DNA from 2 places in the Acidovorax sp. GW821-FHT09A11 genome. Region 2 is predicted to be linked to the other one. Evidence: predicted binding sites of a transcription regulator. Region 2 holds the regulator's gene; the other holds the start of a gene.

Region 1 (5,844 bases), on a different contig from region 2:
CCGCTCCAGCTGGGCCATGCCGGGGGCAAGCTGCTGCTGCTCCCAGCGTCCACGCAGGGCCGGATCGGCAAACTCGGAAAACACGCGCAAGCTGCGCTCCTGCGCGTCGATGAGGTGCAGCACCCGCTGCTGGTGCGCGTCGCTGCCCTGGCCAGAGGCATAGAGCAGCGCGCCCATGGCGCGCTCCTGGCCCGCCTCTTCCTGCGCCTGCACCAGGTGCAGCAAAGCCACCAGCTGGCGCGATACGCTGGGCAGCCCCGCCGCATCGGCCACATGGAAGACCAGCTCGATCAGACCCGCGATCAGGTGGCTGAACGCAGCGATCGAGTCGTGTGCGGTCATCGCCTGCTTGTCAATCTGGCTGCGCAGCGCGGGCAGAGAATCAAGCCCCAGGAGGGCCCACGCCATGAGCGACAAGGCCTTGGCCGTCGCGCCCTGTTCGGGTTCCACATGCTGGGCAAATTCCTGGCGCAGTCGCGCCTCCAGGGGCAGCACCTCCTGGATGATCCGGCTGCGCATGTCGGCAAAACGCTGGGCATTGGACGCCAGGTAGGCGCCCGATGCGCCGCGCTCGCGCTGCAGACCTTCTATCAGCTGGCCGATCGTGTCCACCAGAACGGCCCGGCTGGCGAGGTGGCGCACCGCGTCGATCTCCAGCTGGCGCGAGCGCAGCACAAGGGTCGAAACGGTCAGGGACGCGGCCTGGTCGGGCATGCGGGAACTCCAGAAAATCGATACGAGGGAATGCTAACCCCAGAACCTGCCGCGCGCCCGCCAAGCCTCCAGGGGCCTGCGCGGAACGCGATGCAATGCACTTCCGCACAACCCGGCCCGAAGAGTTGCCGGGACACGGCCTCAAGAGACCTCAAGGGCAGGCCCTCAGGCCATTGCAATGCTGATGCGCCCACCCTCGGCGCGCACGCCGTGCGCCCGCACCGAATGCTCGGGCGCCTCCAGGCATTCGCCCGTGCGCAGGTCGAAATGGTTCTTGTACAGCGGCGAGGCGACGACGACGCGCTCGCCCAGGTTGCCGATCAGCCCGCGCGAGAGCACGCTGGCGCCCGACTTCGGGTCCACGTTGTCGATGGCGAAGAACTGGTCGCTGCCGGTGCGGAACACCGCCACATGGCGGTTGGCCACCAGGGCGCAGACGCCGGTGCTGGGCAGGATGTCGTCGACCGCGCAGATGTCGGTCCAGGCAAGGGGGTCGGTACTGTTCATGGGAAGTGCGCTCATGGGAGTTCTCCGTTATTGATTCATTGCGCTACAGGTTGCCCGCAGCGCGCGCAACTGGCGCAGCCGACACCAGTGCCCCACGCAAGGGCCGCCCCGCCGCGAAGGCGGCGTATCCAGCGCATGCGCTGGGGGCGCCCCCCCTCCCGGACTCGCACAGCGCGTCGAGAGAAGGGTGAAGGCGCGAAGCGACTCAGGGGCTGCTTCATGTCAGGCGGCCTGGCGGATGGGGATGACCTTGGCGCCGCGCTCCTCCGCGCGGGCCGGGCGGATCTGGCCGCGCTCCTCGACGAAGAGCACGTTCTCGTCGGCCTTGTCGCTGTTCACGAACGAGCGGAAGCGCTTGCGCGTCTCGGGGTCGGTCACGGCGGTCTTCCATTCGCACTGGTAGGTATCGACCACGTTCTGCATCTGCGATTCGAGCTCGGCGCACAGACCCAGGCTGTCCTTTTGCAGCACGTCCTTGAGGTAGTCGAGGCCACCTTCGAGGTTCTCGCGCCAGGTGCTGGTGCGCTGCAGCCGGTCGGCCGTGCGCACGTAGAACATCAGCACCCGGTCGATCATGCGCACCAGGTCTTCCTTGGACAGGTCGGACGCGAACAGCTCGGCATGGCGCGGCTTCATGCCGCCGTTGCCGCAGATGTAGAGGTTCCAGCCCTTTTCGGTGGCGATGATGCCGATGTCCTTGCCCTGCGCCTCGGCGCATTCGCGCGTGCAGCCCGAGACGCCGAACTTGATCTTGTGCGGAGCACGCAGGCCCTTGTAGCGGTTCTCCAGCTCCACGGCCAGGCCCACGCTGTCGCCCACGCCATAGCGGCACCAGGTCGAGCCCACGCAGCTCTTGACCGTGCGCAGCGACTTGCCGTAGGCATGGCCGGACTCGAACCCGGCGGTGATCAGCTCTTCCCAGATCAGGGGCAGTTGCTCCAGGCGCGCCCCGAACATGTCCACCCGCGCACCGCCGGTGACCTTGGTGTACAGGCCGTACTTTTTGGCCACCTGGCCCACGGCGATCAGGCCGTCGGGCGTGACCTCGCCACCGGGCATGCGCGGCACCACCGAGTAGGTGCCGTCCTTCTGGATGTTGCCCAGGTAGTAGTCATTGCTGTCCTGCAGGCCGGCCAGCTCCTTCTTGAGCACGAACTCGTTCCAGCACGAGGCGAACACGCTGGCCGCCACCGGCTTGCAGATGTCGCAGCCCATGCCCTTGCCATGCTGGGCCAGCAACTCCGCGAAGCTCCTGATGTTGCCCACGCGCACCAGGTGGTAGATCTCCTGGCGCGAGTACGCGAAGTGCTCGCAGATGTGGTTGTTCACGGCCATGCCGCGGCGCGCCATCTCGGCTTTCATGACCTGGGTGACCAGGGGCACGCAGCCGCCGCAGGTGGCACCGGCCTTGGTGCAGGCCTTCATCTCTGCGATGGTGCAGGCGCCATTGCCCACGGCTTCGCAGATGCCGGCCTTGGTGACGTTGTTGCACGAGCAGATCTGTGCCGTGTCGGGCAGGGCATCCACGCCCAGGCCGGGTTTGGCCTTGCCATCGCTGGACGGGAAGATCAGGAACTCGGGGTCCTCGGGCAGCGTGATGCCGTTCAGGGCCATCTGCAGCAGCGTGCCGTATTCGGTGGCATCGCCAATCAGCACGGCGCCCAGCAGTTGCTTGCCGTCTTCGCTGATGACGATCTTCTTGTAGACTTGGCGGCGCTCGTCCACATACTGGCAGGTGCGGCTGTGGGGCGTTTTCGCATGGGCGTCGCCGATGCTGGCCACGTCCACGCCCATGAGCTTGAGCTTGGTGCTCATGTCGGCGCCGACGAAGGCGGCGTCGGTCTCGCCTGCGATGTGGCGGGCGGCCACACGGGCCATGTCGTAGCCGGGTGCCACCAGGCCGAAGGTCTGCTCGTTCCACGAGGCGCATTCGCCGATGGCGTAGACGTCGTGGTCGCTGGTACGGCAGGCGCTGTCGATGGCCACGCCACCGCGCGGGCCGACGGCCAGCAGGCTCTGGCGCGCCAGCTCGTCGCGCGGGCGGATGCCGGCGGAGAAGACGATCATGTCCGTCTCCAGCCAGGTCCCGTCGGCAAACACCATCCGGTGGCGCGCACGGGCGCCATTGGTGATCTCCTGAGTGTTGCGGCCGGTGTGTACCTGCACGCCCAGCTCCTCGATCTTGGCGCGCAGCACGCGGCCGCCGCCCTCGTCCACCTGCACGGCCATGAGGCGCGGGGCGAACTCGACCACATGGGTTTCCAGGCCCATGTCGCGCAGCGCCTTGGCGCATTCCAGACCCAGCAGACCGCCGCCCACAACCACGCCGGTCTTGGATTTGGCGCCCGAGGCCTGCATGGCCTCCAGGTCTTCGATGGTGCGGTAGACGAAGCAGTGGTCGCGGTCGCGCCCCGGCACCTGGGGCACGAAGGGGTTGGAGCCAGTGGCCAGCACCAGCTTGTCATAGTGCAGCACCTCGCCGTCGACCGTGGTCACGGTGCGAATGCGGCGGTCCACCGAAGCGGCCCGCGCCGCCAGGCGCAGGGTGAAGCCGGTGCGCTCGAAGAAGCCGGGCTCGACCAGGGAGAGTTGCTCGGCCGTGGTGCCGCTGAAGAAGGCGGAGAGGTGCACCCGGTCGTAGGCGGGGCGTGGCTCCTCGCACAGCACGGTGACCTCGACGCCGGTCATGCCGGTCTCGGCCAGGCTTTCGAGGAACTTGTGGCCGACCATGCCGTGGCCGATGAGAACGATTTTCATGCTAGTGATCCTGCAATGGACCGGGCCGCCCGGAGGGCAAGTGCAGGGATGCTGTGCATCGGCAGCCCCGAGGGAGGCAACCAGTGCACCTCACCCTCCGCAACGGCACGGGTGTGGATTGGAACGACCCCACGAGAGGCTCATAGCCTCGCTCGTCCGGGGGTTCCGCCATCATTAGCGGAGGGTGTTGGTCGGTCCGACGGCAGCTTTACCGGCAGACATGCAACGGTAGATCGCAATATCCATGCCGCCCTTTCAACCCCTGCGGCCACATCGCGCTCGCCAGGAGCGGGCAAGCGGGTTGGCATCAGCGACCCGGCCGGCACGGAGTCGCATCAATGCGGTGCAAACCATCACCAAATCAGGGCATCGCCTCAGGTTGGGACAAATTGCCGCAGGCAGACCGCGTCGGAATGCCCCAGGGACAGCCAGGAGTTCTGATACCTGGAAGGCGTGCCGTGTGCTGGTTTGTTGCCATTCTTTCTTTTTCAAACGTGCCCGCCTCATGCAGACTGAGACGATGCAGTCCGGCCGGTCAGGACACCTGTTCAGTGCTCCTGAAAGGATGGCCAGCCAGGGCAGGAATCCCAGAGCTTTTTTTTCCTATATGAGGACTACCAACATGAGCGTGGAACGCAGAGGCAGCGCGGACAGGCGCAGCGGAAAGGACCGCCGGCAAGTGGAAAAAGGGCCGCCCACCAACTATGAACGCAGGCGCACGGTCGAAGCGCGGCAACCCGAGCTGACGGAACTGCACCTGAGCGAAGAAGAACTCAAGGCACTGGGATTCGCGCAGGACCAGCCAGCACCCCAAAAACCAACCTGATCGCTGCGACCTGGCAGCAGCCACGTTTTCAATGCTGTTTCGTGCGCGGCAGGGTATCCGTCGCAAGCACCGCCCAGGCAGGCGGCTGGACTCGCCCACCCTCTCCTCTTGCACCGCCCGTTGGCACGTCACGCCGTGGCGAGCGCGAGTCGCAGGATCAGTTTTGCATCGCCTTGTTTTTTATTCGCCGTGCAGCGTGAGCAGGCGGTGCGCGACCATGTCCAGCGCGGGCCGCGTGTTTCCCTGCTTGTCCGTCCAGACTCTTGGCGTGATGCTTCCCGCCAGCGCCACAGAGTCTCCATCGCGCAGGGCGTGCATGGAGGCGCAGACCCCTGCCTCAAATGCAATCACGTTGACGAACAGCGTCTCGCCATCCGCGGTGCTTGCTCGCACCTTGGAGACGGTAAAAGGCTTCCCGGCCTTGTCAGTACGCCGCTCGGCCTCGCCATACAGCCTGCCGGCCACCAGTCCATCGATCATGAGAGTCCTTTGCGGGGCGAGCCGCTACTTTGGTTTTGGCGGGGGCAACCGCAACACGGGCTGACCACATGTCAGCACTACCTCGACAGGGAGCCTGCTGATCAGCGGGGGCTCGGTATCGCCACCATGCCTGCACAGCACGCAGCAGCAAGCCGCCTTTCATTTCACCCCAGGCCGTGTGGCATGTTTTTCCGCGACCAAGCAAAAAAGCCCAGAACCTTTCGGTTCTGGGCTTTTGCTAACAATGGTCGGCGTGGCGGGATTCGAACTCGCGACCCCTTGCACCCCATGCAAGTGCGCTACCAGGCTGCGCTACACGCCGACAAGACTTAGATTATATGCAGAAAAAAGGTCAACCCAGAGAAAGTAGCGCCCGAATTTCAAATAATTCTTTGCGCACCGCATTGGAGTCCAGCGTGATGCCCATCGCATCGATGGAAAGATCGCGTGCGCTGTCCACCAGCATGCTGGGCATCTCGGAATCAAACCCGTTCATCGCGCCGTCGGCCCCTGCCTCATCGCGGGCGGGATGCGCAAGCTCCTGCAGGCGATTGCGCGCG
Region 2 (5,844 bases):
ACGCCGGCGCGCTCGGCATTGCGCTCGGCGAAATCCACCATCCGGAAGGCGACGTCACTGCCGAAAATAGGTACAGCGCTTGTCTGTATTGCGCCTTCAGCTTCATTTTTAATAGCAGACCAGACATGGGCCTGGTAGGGCAGCAGTTTCTCGAACGCAAAGCGGCGCAGCCTGCCCGCCGGAATGCGGCAGGCGATCTGCGCGGCCTCGATGGCGATGGTGCCGCTGCCGCAGCAGGGGTCGTACAGCGGCTGGGGGTTGTCGCCGTGGGGGTCCCAGCCGCTGGCGGCGATCATGGCAGCGGCCAGGGTCTCCTTCAGCGGGGCGTCGCCCTTGTCCTCGCGCCAGCCGCGCTTGAACAGCGGCTCGCCCGAGGTGTCGATGTAGATGGTGGCTTCGTCGGTGGTCAGGTGCAGGTGGATGCGCACGTCGGGCCACTGCGTGTTCACGTCGGGGCGCACGCCGCTCTTGGCGCGAAAGCGGTCGGCCACCGCGTCCTTGACCTTGAGCCCCGCGAAATTGAGGCTCTGCAGCGGGCTGTGCTGGGCGGTCACCTCGACCTTGAAGGTCTGGCGCGTGGTGAACCAGATTTCCCAGGCCACGTCGCTGGCGGCGGCGTAGAGGTCGTTCTCGGAGCGGTACGGGCGGTGCGCCAGCTGCACCAGCACGCGCTGGGCCAGGCGGCTGTGCAGGTTCAGCAGCAGCGCGTCGCGCCACGAGGCGCGCAGCAGCACGCCGCCCCGGCCCACCAGCAGATCCTGCCCCGTGAGGCCGGTGATGCCATGCACCTCGTCGGCCAGGAAGCCCTCCACACCGGCGGCGCAGGGGAGAAAAAGTTGGAGTTGGTTCATGACGATGGTGAGGATACGCGCTCGGAAAGTGCGTGTGAATCCGGCGTGCCGGCACGGGCCAGCAGCAACTGGCGGATGGAGTCCGGGATCGGCGCCACCTTGCGGCCGGCCTTGCCGATGAAAACGATGCCGATCTTGCCGCGCGCCACCTCGCGGCCCGAGGTCTTCTCGGTCATGCAAAAGACCAGGTCGAACCCATAGCGGTTGAAGTCCGCAGGCGCCATCTCCACGCGCATGGTCTCGCCGTGGAACCCCTCGGACTTGTACTGCGCCACGATGTCTCCGACCACGATGGACAGCCCGCCCACGTCGGCCTCGGGGTAGCCGAGTGACTGGAAAAACCGCACCCGGGCCTCGGACACGAGGCTCAGCAGCTGCGCGTTGTCCAGGTGCCCGCCCTGGTTGACGTGGCTGATGTAGATCTGCATTTCGGTGGCGAAACCGAAGTGCGCGGGAAGGTCGAAGACGATGCGGGCCATGGACGGGGTGGCGAAGTGAGAGGGAAAGACGGCAACGGAGCGGAAAAACGGGCCACCAGGCGCATGCGCCGTGCACGCGCTCGCAAGGCGCCTACAGCGCCTTGCGCAGATTCGCCGGCGCGATCTTGAGCGCCTCGCGGTACTTGGCGACGGTGCGGCGCGCGCACTCGATGCCCTGCTCCTTGAGCATCTCGGCGATCTGGCTGTCGGACAGCGGCTTGGTCGGGCTCTCGGCGGCCACGAACTGCTTGATGAGGGCGCGCACGGCGGTGCTCGACGCATTGCCGCCGGTCTCGGTGCCCAGGCCCGAGCCGAAGAAGTACTTGAGCTCGTAGGTGCCGATGGGCGTGGCCATGTACTTGGCCGTGGTCACGCGGCTGATGGTGGACTCGTGCAGGCCCAGCTCGTCGGCGATGTCGCGCAGCACCAGCGGGCGCATGGCGAGTTCGCCGTGGGTGAAGAAGTTCTTCTGCCGCTCCACGATGGCGCGCGAGACGCGCAGGATGGTGTCAAAGCGCTGCTGGATGTTCTTGATGAACCAGCGCGCCTCCTGCAGGCGCTGCTGCATGCCCTGGTGGCCCTCGCCGCCCTTGTGGCCGCGCAGGGCGCCGGCATAGATGTCGTGCACGCGCAGGCGCGGCATCACGTCGGGGTTGAGCTGCACGATGAAGTTGTGCTGCCCGTCGCGGCCATTGGCGCGCCCGGCCTTGCGCACGATCACGTCGGGGATGATGATGTTGCGCTCCACGTCGGCGAAGCGGCGCCCCGGGCGCGGCTCCAGCCGGGCGATCAGCGCCATGGCGGCGCGGGTGCGCTCCTCGCTGTCGCCGCAGGCCTGCGTGAGGCGGCGCACGTCGCGCCGCGCCAGCATCTCCAGCGGCTGCTGGCACACGCGCAGCGCGGTCTGCACGGTGTCGGGGTCGATGTCGCTGTCCTCGTCGGCGGCCAGCGCCTTGAGCTGCAGCGTCAGGCACTCGGCCAGGCCGCGCGCGCCCACGCCCACGGGCTCCAGGCTCTGCAGCAGCCGCTGTGCCACGGTGAAGCGGTGCACCAGTTCCTCGATCTGCTCCAGGTCGTCGGGCCCGGCCAGGCTGATGGCCAGCTCTTCGAGCGGATCCTCCAGGTAGCCGTCGTCGTTGAGCGATTCGATCAGGAAGCGCAGCGCGGCGCGGTCGATCTCGGACAGGCGCAGCGCCAGCGCCTGTCGGTGCAAAAAGGCGGTCAGCGATTCGTGCGTGCGGGCCAGCTCGGTGGCGTCGGCCTCGTCGCCTTCGGCGTCGTTGCGGTTGCGGGCGGGGGCGTCGCCGCCCCACTCGGCGTCGTTGGGCGCCATCTCCACCGTGCCGTCGCCGCTCCAGTCGGGCTCGTCGGCGCCCGCGCTCGGAGTTTCAGCATCATTTTGAGCCTCAGCGCTGGTACTGCTTGCGCTGGTAGCTCCTGAAAAAATAGCATCATCCGCGCTGTAGTCGTCGGCCTGGGCCGGCGTATCGGCGGCTTCCAGGCCAAACTCCTCGCGCGGCGCCTCGTCGGCGTTGCGTTCGAGGAACGGGTTTTCGTCAAGCATCTGCTCGACTTCCTGCGAGAGTTCCAGCGTGGACAACTGCAGCAGCCGGATGGACTGCTGAAGCTGGGGGGTCAATGCAAGATGCTGCGAGACGCGCAGCGAGAGTCCAGGTTTCATTGATTGAGCGCCGCCGGGCCGCCCCAAGGCGCGAACGCCCCCTCGGGGGGCAGCGAACCACGCGCAGCGGGGAGCGTGGGGGTACCGTACCGCGCCGCCGGGCCGCCCCAAGGCGCGAACGCCCCCTCGGGGGGCAGCGAACCACGCGCAGCGGGGAGCGTGGGGGCACCGTACCGCGCCGCCGGGCCGCCCCAAGGCGCGAAGGCCCCCTCGGGGGGCAGCGCAGTACACGAAGTGACAAGCGTGGAGGCCATGTCTACATGCGGAAATGTTCGCCCAGGTACACCCGGCGCACTTCGGCGTTGTCCACGATCTCGGACGGCGTGCCCTGGGCCAGCACCTGGCCATCGCTGATGATGAAGGCGTGGTCGCAGATGCCCAGCGTCTCGCGCACGTTGTGGTCGGTGATGAGCACGCCGATGCCGCGCGCCTTGAGAAAACCGATGATGCGCTGGATCTCGATCACGGCGATGGGGTCGATGCCCGCAAAGGGCTCGTCCAGCAGGATGAAGCGCGGCTGCGTGGCCAGCGCGCGGGCGATCTCGACGCGGCGGCGCTCGCCGCCCGACAGGGCCATGGCGGGCGAGGCCCGCAGGTGGTCCACGCGCAGCTCCTGGAGCAAGGCCGTGAGACGCTCTTCGATGGCCTCGCGCGACAGCGGCTTGCCGTCGTCGTCCGCGCGCTGCAGCTCCAGCACCGCGCGCACGTTCTCTTCGACCGTGAGCTTGCGGAAGATGGAGGCTTCCTGCGGCAGGTAGGACAGCCCCAGCCGCGAGCGGCGGTGGATGGGCATGTGGGCCACCGAATGGCCGTCGATGCGGATGTCGCCCGCGTCGCTGCGCACCAGGCCCACGATCATGTAGAACGAGGTGGTCTTGCCCGCGCCGTTGGGCCCCAGCAGGCCCACGACCTCGCCCTTTTGCACGACCAGCGACACATCCTTGACGACCTTGCGGCTGCCATACGACTTGGCCAGGTGCTGCACCTCCAGGCGGCTGCCCGCCTGGGTGTCAGGACCGGGGCTGACGGGCTGCGCGCTCACTTGGAGCCGCCGCCAAGGCTGTTGCTGGGGCGCAGCACCGGCGCCGATGCCGGGGGCGCGGCCTCCGGCGCGGCGGTACCGGCGGGCGGGTCCTTGGGCGCGAGCACCGCCCGCACCCGGCTGCCGGGCGCGGGCGCATCGCCCGCCGCATTGGTCGCGGGGGTGCGCTTGCCGTCCACGGTGAACACATCGGTGAGGTTGTTGTAGACGATCACGGCGCCGGTGATCTCGTCGCTGAGGACCGCCCCGCGGTAGCGGCGCAGTTCGGCGCGGGTGATGAAGCGCACGTTGTCGGCCTTGCCGTCGTACTCGATGACTTCGCTCTCGCCTTCGATGAACTCGTCCGGCGCGCCGGCCACGGTATCGCGCTTCTGGCGGAAGAAGGCCCGCTTGCCCGCCTCGGCCGTGACCACGCCGTACTGGTAGCCGTCGGCGTCCTGGCGCACGTCCAGCCGCGCGCCGCGCAGCACGATGGAGCCCTTGGTCATGACCACGCGGCCCGAGAACACGCTGGTCTGCTTGAGCTCATCGTGTCGCAAGGCGTCGGCCTCGATGTTCATGGGCTTGGCGCGGTCGGCCTTTTCGGCGTGCGCCGCGCCCAGATGGCAGGCCAGGGCGACAAGCAGGAGGTGGGGGAGGATGCGGTAGTTCATAGGGCACGAATCTTGCAGGTCATTGTAGCCACCCCACGGCGCGCGCCATGAAAAAAGCCCGCATCCGCGGGCTTCTTCTTGGGACATCCGAGGCCGTCGGCGCTTGGAAGCCGACGCCTGCACCCGTGGAGCCGGCGCTGCCGGGCCGCCGGGTGCGTTCCCCTTGGCAGGAAGGCGGCTCACGAGGGCCACGCTTCCTTCAAGGAGGCGTCACCCCTTTTTCGCCGTGGCGGCCAGGTGCTCCACCACCTGCAGCACGTTCTGCATGTTGCCGGCCATGGTGCCATCGGTGTAGTACTTGCCGGCCACGCCCATGGAAGGCACGCCTTCCACGCCATACGCGTCCTGCAGCTGCGACGCACGGCGCACCTGGTTGGACACGGTGAAGGAGCCGTAGACCTCCTTGAACTTGGCGGCATCGACCCCCTGCTGGGTCACCCAGGCCAGGATTTCGTCGTCCTTGGCCAGCTTCTGCTTTTCCACATGGATGGCGCGGAACACCTTGGCGTGCAGCGCGTCGAGCTTGCCCATGCCTTCGAGCGTGTAGTAGAGCTTTTGCTGCGGCACGAAGCTGGCATTGAAGGCCACGGGCATGCGGCGGATGCTCATGTCCTTGGGGGCGCTCTTCACCCATGCGTCGAGCGTGGGCTCGAAGGCGTGGCAGTGGGGGCAGCTGTACCAGAAGAATTCGATCACATCGACCTTGCCGGCGGGCGCATCGGGCGCCACGGGCTTGTCCAGCCGCTTGAAGTCCTTGCCCTCCTTGAACTGGCGGGCCTGGGCCAGCGCGGGGGTGGCCACTGGCAGCGTCAGGGCGGAAGCGGCAACCGCCGAGGCGGCGGACAAAGAAAACTCACGGCGTTTCATGGCAAAGACTCTCCTGGTTCTGGTCTGGGGGATGTGAGCCATGCCCCCGCAAAAAGTTCAGCTCCCGCTGCGCGGCAGTTCAGCGCTGCACCCGCACCAGGGCCGATTCCACCCCGGCGCCGTCGAGCTTTTCCTTGAGCTGCTCGGCATCATCGCGCTTGGTGAACGGGCCCACGCGCACGCGGAACACGGCCCGCCCATTTTGCTCGCGCTCGCTCACCCGGGCCTCCCAGCCCAGCATGGCCAGCTTGGCGCGCTGGGCATCCGCATC

The links. Region 2 encodes sigma-54, which starts transcription at its own class of promoters, with help from an activator protein. Its sites were predicted from a motif close to TGGCANGNAANCTGCTTT; they were not measured.
Region 1: nirB (nitrite reductase large subunit NirB) is a predicted target of sigma-54. The motif match lies at 4,211-4,228, and genes of this name have one in related genera.

Annotation. Positions count from the first base shown of each region.
Region 1 is NZ_JBWKPS010000002.1:81,419-87,262, forward strand. It holds gene AC07PV_RS04340 (nitrate- and nitrite sensing domain-containing protein) at 1-714, opposite strand, end outside; gene nirD (nitrite reductase small subunit NirD) at 880-1,236, opposite strand; gene nirB (nitrite reductase large subunit NirB) at 1,444-3,978, opposite strand; gene AC07PV_RS04355 (hypothetical protein) at 4,601-4,804, shown strand; gene AC07PV_RS04360 (single-stranded DNA-binding protein) at 4,985-5,284, opposite strand; tRNA gene AC07PV_RS04365 (tRNA-Pro) at 5,530-5,606, opposite strand; gene AC07PV_RS04370 (MerR family transcriptional regulator) at 5,637-5,844, opposite strand, start outside.
Region 2 is NZ_JBWKPS010000007.1:218,895-224,738, forward strand. It holds gene AC07PV_RS18990 (THUMP domain-containing class I SAM-dependent RNA methyltransferase) at 1-851, opposite strand, end outside; gene AC07PV_RS18995 (acyl-CoA thioesterase) at 848-1,330, opposite strand; gene AC07PV_RS19000 (RNA polymerase factor sigma-54) at 1,422-3,011, opposite strand; gene lptB (LPS export ABC transporter ATP-binding protein) at 3,268-4,053, opposite strand; gene lptA (lipopolysaccharide transport periplasmic protein LptA) at 4,050-4,706, opposite strand; gene AC07PV_RS19015 (thiol:disulfide interchange protein DsbA/DsbL) at 4,917-5,573, opposite strand; gene AC07PV_RS19020 (SPOR domain-containing protein) at 5,653-5,844, opposite strand, start outside.